DNA from 3 places in the Cytobacillus sp. SAFR-174 genome. Region 1 is predicted to be linked to each of the others. Evidence: riboswitches for the same ligand, from Rfam matches in the RefSeq annotation. Region 1 holds a riboswitch; each other region holds the start of a gene.
The links. Region 1 has a riboswitch for cobalamin ahead of cobJ (precorrin-3B C(17)-methyltransferase). Riboswitches for the same ligand answer to the same signal wherever they lie in the genome.

Region 1 (3,281 bases):
ATCCACACTTGAATGATTTCGATAAATGTTCGTGCTATGGCTAAGACATACAAAAAAAAGTAACCTATGAAAATGGAACTGATTGCTTTGCCGATAAAATTGCCCAGAAGGTACTTATGGGCTGTCACAAAATCACCATCAACCGTTTCGGCAATTTTATAGTTCATCCAAAGGATGACATGTATGCAACCCCCGGCAAACAGGATGGAGATCCAGGCATCATAGCCTGCATCCTTTGCGATATCTCTCTGATAGCTAAGAACCCCAATGCCAATTTGCATGGACATAATTAAATAAAATACTAAAAATGGGGATATCTTCAATCTGTCTGGTATTGGCTGCTCCTTTATTTGGTTCACCTCCGTTTCATGATTTGGTATCTGGCTGTGGTAAAACTGAGTTCCCACTCCGGCGTTATTCATCAACTTTTTATCTTGTGTTCTTTTTTTGCTAAAGGGGGTAGGCTGTTTATTAAAGTAAGACCAAAGCGTACATTTGTTTTTTGACTATATTAAAAATTTATTGGAATAAAAAGATTTTTCCCATACCTCATGCTGGACTTCATCCTTAATCCTGTTTAGTCATAAGTAAATCACCATTATTTTCTGCATTACTCTTAATATTACCGGTGCTGGAAAACTTATGAATGGAAGGCAATAAAAAGTGTGGCGGTACATAGTTACAACATCCACAAAGTTTCCTTTCTATCATTTGGGGAATGTCTGTCATCGCAGATTCTGCCCAGTTTTCTTCTGCAGTTTCAGAAGTTTCTGAAGTTGAGTATGTAGGAACAGCCCTGACTTTTCAAATGTGTTTTGGTTTCCTGATCACTATATTTTCTATAAACCTTATTCCTATTATTCAGAGGTTAGTTGGCTGGGAATGGGTCTTTGCCTCTTTAGCGATTGGACCGATTCTTGGAATGGTTTCTATGGTCCGGTATAAACGGCATGAATTTTATAATGCCAAAGCTACTAACACAGCATTAAAAAAATTATGAAAAAAATAATATGTCAAAATTGGTCATTATATGTTATATTAGTAAAAAATTAATATATCAATTTAAATAAGTGCTCACTTTGTGAGGTAAAAGGGAAACCAGTGAAAGTCTGGTGCAGCCCCCGCTACTGTAAGAGCTGATGAAATTACAAAGCCACTGAGAAATCGGGAAGGTGTAAGAGTAAGAAGAAGCTTAAGTCAGGAAACCTGCTTATTTAAACGACACTTGCTTTTCGGAGGGAGAAGTATAGGCGGGACAATTATGATCAATTGTTTTTGGGTTTCAGTATGCTTATTTTTATACTGTCATTTCATATGCCTGTATTCCTTTGAAAAGGAGTGCAGGCATTTTTTATTTTGCAAGAAGCATTGAACTTTGAGAATTAGATGGCGCAGGCCGCCTGCTCGAGCAGTACGGCAGCAGACATGGCGCATGTGCATTTCTTAATTGGAGGTAAGCCTATGAAAAAGGGAAAAATCTTTGTTGTCGGCTTTGGTCCGGGCGATCGTGAGCATATAACCAAGCGGGCTGTGGATGCGCTGCAGCAGAGTGATTGCATTATTGGCTATAAAACTTACGTAGATCTGATCGAGACATACGTAACAGCAAGTTCGATTGTCAGCACAGGGATGACTGAAGAGGTATCCCGTGCGCAGGATGCAGTGAAAAGAGCGGAAGCCGGCCAAATTGTTTCTGTGATTTCGAGCGGTGACTCGGGCGTTTACGGCATGGCCGGCCTAGTGTATGAAGTGCTGATCGAATTGGGCTGGAAAGAAGAAGAAGGAATCGAAGTGGAAATTGTTCCTGGCATCTCTGCGATTAATTCATGTGCGAGCTTACTGGGTGCACCTGTCATGCATGACTCCTGCACCATCAGTCTGAGTGACCATTTAACACCCTGGACGGTAATCGAAAAGCGCATTGAAGCAGCCGGAATGGCAGATTTTGTCATTGCATTATATAACCCGAAAAGCGGCCGGCGGACACGGCAGATTGTCGAGGCACAAAGGATTCTATTAAAATATCGTTCTCCTGATACACCAGTGGGGCTTGTGAAAAGTGCTTACCGTGAAAATCAGAATGTCATTCTGACGACACTGGCGGAAATGCTTGATCACGATATAGGCATGCTGACAACAGTTGTGATCGGGAATTCCTCCACTTTCTTTTATGACAATAAAATCATTACGCCGAGAGGCTACCAGCGCAAGTATACGCTTGGGGAAGAGAAGCAAAGCTTAAAGCCGCATCAGCGTTTAAAAAAGGAAGCGGAGCCATGGGCATTAAATCAGGAAACCGGGGAAGCAGTGCCCGGCTACGAGCAAATTGAAAGCAAAAAACAAGAATCCAGTTCACTGAATATGGCTTTAAAGGCTTTATCAATGGTGACGAAATCGGAGATTGACCAAACACATTTGGTGCAGCAGCCAATCGAAGATATTTTTGAATTTGCGGTTTCGCCTGGTGTAGCCAATAAATTTGTTACAGCTGACCAAATGCGTGTACTGGCAGAAGCTGTTGGCGAGAAAGGCACCATGGAATATACACCGGATCACCGATTCTTAATCAAGATTCCAACCGGACGGCCACAGTCAATTGTGGAAAAACTCGAACAGCATGATCTGACAGTCATGCCGGTAGGTGATGTTCTAAATGTAAAAGCCTGCGATTTTTGCTACGGGGAGAAGGCAGAATCCATTCCATATGCAGAGGAAATTGCAGCTGAACTTGGCGGCTTAAAGCTACCAAAGGAACTGCATATTGGCTTTAATGGCTGCGGTATGGCCTGTTATCGGGCGGTATTTGATGATATCGGCATTGTTTACCGCAAGAAGAAGTTTGATTTATTTATCGGGGCAAAGCCGGTTGGCCGTACAGCCCATGCTGCCCAGCCGGTGGCAGAGGGAATTGAGCCTGAACAGCTGGTGCCGTTATTAAAGGAGATTATCGAAGAATACAAAGAAAATGCGCATCCGAATGAACGGCTTTTTAAATATTTTAAGCGCGTGAAAAAAATTCAGTATTTTACCTATCAGGATATGAGCTCCAAGATCGAAGTAGAGCCGGCACCATGCGGGGATTAGGAGGATCTCATGATTTTATTTTTAGCAGGCACAAGTGATGCGAGAGCATTAGCCATTCAATTGAAAAATCAAGGTTATCCCTTATTGGCAACCGTTGTCACAGAATCGGCAGCTGACAGCTTGAAAGCTGAAGGCATTTCTTATAAAGTGGGTCGGCTGACAGAAAATGACATGATTGAACTGATTCAGATGCAAGA
Region 2 (3,281 bases), on a different contig from region 1:
CGTCATTGAAAAGAAGGAATCAAACTATTCGTGATCTCATCTACATCCACCTTAATGAACAGGATCAGTATGTGATGACTTATGGAATTGAGTTTGCAGAGTTTGCCCAGACTCTTTCAGATTCTATTAATAATCTGCTGCTGTTAAAGCATCGTTTTGAACATGGGGACTTTAATACTCACACGATGTTCGATTATGTATCAAGGGACAAGCTGGGCAGGCTGGTTGGGGATGATGTATACGGCTATGGCGATTTTTGCTGGATCGACTTCGAGGAAGAGGAAGCGGTGAATGAGCTTCCCGGCCAGACCATTGCGGAACTTCTTTATCTCGGCCATGTCAAAGAACATCTTAAGCTGCCTTTTTACAATTATCTGAGCAACCGGTATGTGTACCTTGCTCATGATGATGGCTGGTTTAACCGCACATATTACCGCGATCTGAACGATTTTTACCGTATGCTTGGAGAAGTGATCCCCGGGAAAATGGAACAGATGAAGGTAGAAAAAACGCTCCTTGGCATTAAAAAGAAAAAGACGTATCCTCCAATCACCAGAGATGTCCTGCTTTCATTAAAGCCCCTTATGAAAGAAGGAGCGGTCCTTTCCATTAAGGATATTGAACAGAATCGGGTCAGGATTGAGATTCCTATTTGGATTATTGGTGATTTTGCGAATATGGATGATATGTATGATGAGTATGAAGCCATAGTGAAAGAGCCATGTGAGGCGAAGATTGTGTTCGATAAGAAGACAAGGGAATGGAAAATATACTCGCGTTAGAATTCTGAACTTTTTTACAACATTCAGCAAATTTCTATTACTTTTTCTGCGGGATGGTGTATAATCGGAAATAGAAAATTTTATAACCGCAATAGAACAGGTGTCTTCTCAAAAGGGCTTTAAAGCAAGCGCTTTTGAAGACTTAATAGGGAAGCTGGTGAAATTCCAGCGCGGTCCCGCCACTGTAAATGGTAGCTGTCTGCAAATCCACTGTACACCCAAGTATGGGAAGGAGCAGAACGCATTGACCATGAGCCAGGAGACCTGCCTGATTCTTAAGCACCCATAAACCTACGAGGATAGGGAGGTGTTTGGTCCGGCCATCTATTCTGCATTTTTTAAATGACCATACCAACATCTCCTTGCCGTTCGAGGGGATGTTTTTTTATTTTAAAACGGTGGTGACAGGCACCACTCGAATTCTGTCGAAAGTTCTAGGAGGATTGCTGAGAATGAGAAAGTTTTATGCATTTTTATTAACTATGCTGTTTGCTGCAGGATTGCTTGCAGGCTGCGGCGGGAGTGCTGAACAGCCAAAAGAAGAGAAAAAGGTTGAGGAAGGGCAGAATGCTGCATTTCCTGTAACGATAAATGACGCGCTGGATAATGAAGTGGTCATTGAAGCCAAGCCTGAAAGAATCGTTTCCGTGATTCCAAGTAACACTGAAATAGCATTCGAGTTGGGGCTGGGAGAAGAAGTGGTTGGGGTCTCCGACTTTGATAACTACCCGCCAGAAGCCGCAGAAAAGGAAAAGGTTGGAGGCTTGGAATTTAATGTAGAGAAAGTGATCTCTTTAAACCCCGACCTTGTTCTTGCCCATGCTTCAAGCGCACAAAGTTCGGAAGCAGGTCTTCAGCAATTAAAGGATGCGGGTGTGACCGTCCTTGTTGTCAATGACGCGAAGAGCTTTGATCAGGTTTTTGAATCCATTGAAATGATTGGAACGGCAGCGGGAGAGAAAGAAAAAGCAGAAACACTTGTGTCAGACATGAAGAGCCAGCTTGAGGAAATCAAAACAAAAGCGAATGGGATAAAAGAAGAGGACCGCAAATCGGTAATGGTTGAAGTTTCACCTGCTCCAGAAATCTATGCAGCAGGCACTGAGACATTTATGGACGAAATGCTGAGTGCCATCAACGCGGAAAATATTATTTCGGAAGAAGGATGGCCGAAGATGGATCCGGAAGCGATTATCGAACGAAATCCGGACGTGATCATCACAACTCATGGCTATTACACTGAAGATGCTGTCGGCAATGTCTTAAGCCGGGATGGCTGGCAGGATATTACCGCAGTGAAAAATAAGCAGGTTGCCGATGTTGATTCCGATATGGTAACCCGCTCTGGCCCTCGTATTATTGAAGGAGTCGAAGAACTTGCAAAAGCAGTATATCCGGACGTATTTAAATAATAAATTACTGGCTTATGTAACAGCAGCAGCTTTCCTGCTTTGTGCCATGCTGATGGGGATTTCAATTGGAACAGTGTCCATTCATCCCATGACGATCATCAGAGTAATAAGCGCTGAGATTTTTCCCTTTGTTTCATTGGAAAACACAGATAGCATGCATGCAAATATCATTATGGACATCAGGCTTCCGCGCGTATTGCTGGCAGGCTTGGTTGGGGCGTCTCTTGCCATTGCGGGAGCCGCCTTTCAAGGTTTATTAAGAAACCCGCTGGCAGATCCATATACCATTGGAGTTTCTTCCGGGGCTTCACTCGGTGCAGTTTTAACCTTGTTCTTTGGCTTATCCATTCCCTTTGCAGGAATGTTTACGCTGCCTTTATTCAGCATCTTATTTTCCTTTTTAACCATTTTTGCTGTCTTGCTTTTTGCGAGAAATATTGAAAGATCCATGAAAGTGGAAACGATTATTTTAACGGGCATTATCTTCAGTTCTTTTCTTGGCGCTCTAATTTCTCTGATGATTGCTCTGACTGGTGAAGAGCTAAGACAGATCATCGGCTGGCTTCTTGGAAGTGTGTCGATGAGAGGCTGGGCGTATATTAACATTATCCTTCCCTTCTTTGTGATAGGTGCGGTTCTTCTGTTAGTAAACAGCAAAGAGCTTAATGCTATGAGCTTCGGAGAGGAAAAGGCCCGGCATATCGGGGTGGACGTTCAGAAGAGAAAGATGATGGTCCTGATAGCAGGCTCCATCTTAACGGGTGCGGCTGTTGCTGTGTCTGGAACGATCGGGTTTGTCGGACTTGTGATTCCCCATCTGGCCAGGATGTTATGGGGACCGGATCATAGGCATTTGCTGCCGCTATCCATTCTGGTGGGAGCAGGTTTCCTTATTATTGCCGATCTGGTTTCACGGACGATCATTGCCCCTGCCGAGCTTCCGATCGGTGTGATTACAGCCTTAATCGGTGCACCTGCTTTTGGGGTTATTTTAATGAAAAGAAGGAATAAACTTTAAGCGCATAAGGGCGTTTTGCGCTTTTCTAAATTGTAAGAAAGTACAACTTTGAACTTAGGTAACTGTCTA
Region 3 (3,281 bases), on a different contig from region 1:
GGGCCTTCAGGCAAAAACAGCAACTGTCTTGAGGGAAGGGGAAGAAATTGAAATTCCCCTTGAAGAAGTTATTACTGGAGATATCATATTTGTAAAACCGGGTGAAAAAATTCCGGTCGATGGTGAAATTATCGAGGGACAGTCAGCATTGGATGAATCCATGCTGACGGGGGAAAGCGTACCTGTTGATAAAACAGCAGGCGACACAGTCATCGGCTCCACCATTAATAAAAATGGCTTCCTGAAAATTAAAGCCACTAAAGTTGGCAAAGATACAGCACTGTCACAGATTATTAAAGTAGTTGAAGAAGCGCAAGGCTCCAAAGCGCCCATACAGCGAATGGCAGACAAAATCTCCGGGATATTCGTTCCGATTGTTGTGAGCATAGCAGTGGTTACATTCCTGGTATGGTATATATGGGTAAGTCCCGGTAATTTTGCAGAAGCACTAGAAAAGTTGATTGCCGTCCTGGTGATTGCATGTCCATGTGCCCTGGGTCTGGCTACGCCAACTTCTATAATGGCTGGTTCAGGCCGGGCAGCGGAATATGGGGTTCTTTTTAAAGGCGGGGAGCACCTGGAGCTTACACATGAAATCACTACAGTCGTTCTTGATAAAACCGGAACCGTAACACATGGCAAACCGGTTTTAACGGATGTGATTACGGAAGGTAATGTTGAAGAAAGGGCATTTCTCCAGCTTGTAGGATCTGCTGAGAAACAGTCTGAGCATCCATTGGCCGAAGCAATTGTAAAAGGGATAAAGGATAAAGGAATCAATCTTTTTAATCCACAGGAATTTGAAGCTATTCCCGGCTTTGGGATTAAAGCAAAAGTGGAAGGCAAAAACCTTCTAATCGGTACAAGAAGATTAATGGAAACATACGATATAAATGTCCATTCAGCCAAGCAGGAAATGGAGATACTTGAGGAAAATGGAAAAACGGCAATGCTAGTTGCAGTCGATGGCAAATATGCAGGTATCGTTGCAGTGGCTGATACAATAAAAGAAACATCCAGAAATGCAATCAATCGCTTAAAGCAATTGGGGATTGAAGTCATTATGATAACGGGAGATAACAAACGTACGGCTCAGGCAATAGCTGAGGAAGTGGGGATAGACTCTGCAATTGCAGAGGTTCTGCCTGAAGGCAAGGCAGAAGAAGTAAAAAAACTTCAAAACCAGGGAAAAAAAGTCGCCATGGTCGGCGATGGGATAAATGATGCCCCTGCACTTGCTGTTGCTGATATAGGAATGGCGATTGGAACCGGTACAGATGTTGCGATGGAAGCAGCAGATATTACTCTAATGAGAGGGGATTTAAATAGTATCGCAGACGCCATTCTAATGAGTAAAAAAACCATAAGGAATATCAAACAAAATCTTTTCTGGGCATTTGCATACAATACACTTGGCATCCCAGTAGCTGCCTTAGGGTTCCTTGCTCCCTGGCTTGCCGGCGCAGCAATGGCTTTCAGCTCCGTATCTGTCGTTTTAAACGCACTTAGATTACAAAGAGTAAAAGTAAGTGAAAAAAACGTTTAATTGAAAGGGGCAAATTTAAATGAAGAAATGGGCAGGTGCAGCGATTGCTTATCTGGTGCTTGTAATGGCTGGTTATGCGGCATATGATTCTTTCTGGGCTAAGCCAGAGCCGATACCTCATGATATTGAAATCGAAAATCATGAATAACAAATGACCGGGCAGAGGGAATCCCCCTCTGCCCATTTTTGGCAGATTAATAATTGTAATTTATTTCTCGATATGATAGAATTCTCTACAATATATAGTATGGATGTTCTAAAGTGAAAACTACATATAGATCGTGATTGGTGTCCTATATGGACTTAATAGGGAATTCGGTGAAAAACCGAAGCTGTCCCCGCAACTGTAAGTGCAGACGAAAAAAGCATGCCACTGTACAAAACGCTTCATGGCGCTAGTATGGGAAGGGCTTTTAGTAGAGTGAAGCACAAGCCAGGAGACCTGCCAGGGCGATCGAAAGTTTCTTATCTTCGGGGATTGAGATGATGAAACGATCGCGTAATGGCCGTCTGTTCATCTGCTTCCTGCTATTATACTATCGTTTGATCCGCTCATTTTCCGGGCGGATTTTTATTTTGCCTTTAGGAGGAAGTAAGATGGTCCAAACCATACAGCCGATAAAAATTTTAGAAGAACTTAAGACAGAATTTCCACAGCTCGACATTGGGCAGCTATTAAAAAGGAAAGAAGAAATGAGTCAGCTGGGAGCGGAGGTCATGTATGACCAGCTTATACTGGATTGTTTATCATTTATCAGCATTGAAGAGCCAGATTGGACGTATGCCGCTTCACGTCTGCTTCTTAAAAAGCTCTATAATGAGTCCGGAAAAAACAGAGAATGCGGGCCGGATGATTGTTACACACATTTTTATACGCTAATTGAACGTCTGACCGCTTTGGGAATTTATGAACAAGATTTATTAGATGTGTATTCAGAGGAGGAGATAAATGAGCTGTCCTATTTTATTAGGAAAGAAAATGACCGTTTATTTACATACCTGGGGCTGAAAATGCTGGCAGATCGGTATCTTGCCAGGGACAAACAGAAAAACCTCTATGAGCTTCCACAGGAGCGGTTCATGATCATCAGCATGGTGCTGATGAAAAAGGAGCCGAAGGAAAAGCGTCTTGAGCTTGTTAAAGAAGCATACTGGGCAATGAGCGGGTTGTATATGACTGTTGCCACTCCAACACTCGCTAATGCAGGGAAGAACTGGGGACAGCTTTCAAGCTGTTTCATTGAGACCGTTGATGACAGTCTTGATTCCATTTATGACAGTAATACCGATATTGCATCACTGTCTAAAAATGGCGGAGGAATCGGAGTATATTTGGGGAAAATCCGCAGCAGAGGCAGTGATATTAAAGGATTTAAGGGGGCATCTTCAGGGGTGATTCCCTGGATGAAGCAGCTGAATAACACAGCGGTCAGTGTCGACCAGCTTGGACAAAGGCAGGGTGCTATAAGCGTCTATCTGGATGTCTGGCATAAAGATATCTTCCCGTTTCTTGATGCAAAGCTTAATAATGGAGATGAAAGGCAGCGAACACATGATTTATTCACAGGTGTCTGCATTCCTGATTTGTTTATGGAAAAAGTGGAAAGCCGAGGGTATTGGTATTTATTTGATCCCCATGAAGTCCGTACAATCATGGGCTTTTCCCTGGAGGATTTTTATGATGAAGGAGAAGGCGAAGGGTCATTCCGCCAGAAATATAAAGAATGCATAGATA

Region 2: another riboswitch for cobalamin. It lies ahead of ACTHRG_RS18360 (helical backbone metal receptor); the one in region 1 lies ahead of cobJ (precorrin-3B C(17)-methyltransferase).
Region 3: another riboswitch for cobalamin. It lies ahead of ACTHRG_RS10900 (ribonucleoside-diphosphate reductase subunit alpha); the one in region 1 lies ahead of cobJ (precorrin-3B C(17)-methyltransferase).

What each region holds. Positions count from the first base shown of each region.
Region 1 covers NZ_JBQCMZ010000021.1:56,068-59,348, forward strand. The annotation lists gene ACTHRG_RS18895 (GerAB/ArcD/ProY family transporter) at 1-350, opposite strand, end outside; gene ACTHRG_RS18900 (hypothetical protein) at 719-1,000, shown strand; cobalamin riboswitch at 1,052-1,228, shown strand; gene cobJ (precorrin-3B C(17)-methyltransferase) at 1,462-3,084, shown strand; gene cobK (precorrin-6A reductase) at 3,094-3,281, shown strand, end outside.
Region 2 covers NZ_JBQCMZ010000020.1:36,400-39,680, reverse strand. The annotation lists gene ACTHRG_RS18365 (hypothetical protein) at 6-782, shown strand; cobalamin riboswitch at 864-1,068, shown strand; gene ACTHRG_RS18360 (helical backbone metal receptor) at 1,235-2,194, shown strand; gene ACTHRG_RS18355 (FecCD family ABC transporter permease) at 2,160-3,212, shown strand.
Region 3 covers NZ_JBQCMZ010000008.1:157,169-160,449, reverse strand. The annotation lists gene ACTHRG_RS10910 (heavy metal translocating P-type ATPase) at 1-1,546, shown strand, start outside; gene ACTHRG_RS10905 (hypothetical protein) at 1,566-1,694, shown strand; cobalamin riboswitch at 1,816-2,009, shown strand; gene ACTHRG_RS10900 (ribonucleoside-diphosphate reductase subunit alpha) at 2,144-3,281, shown strand, end outside.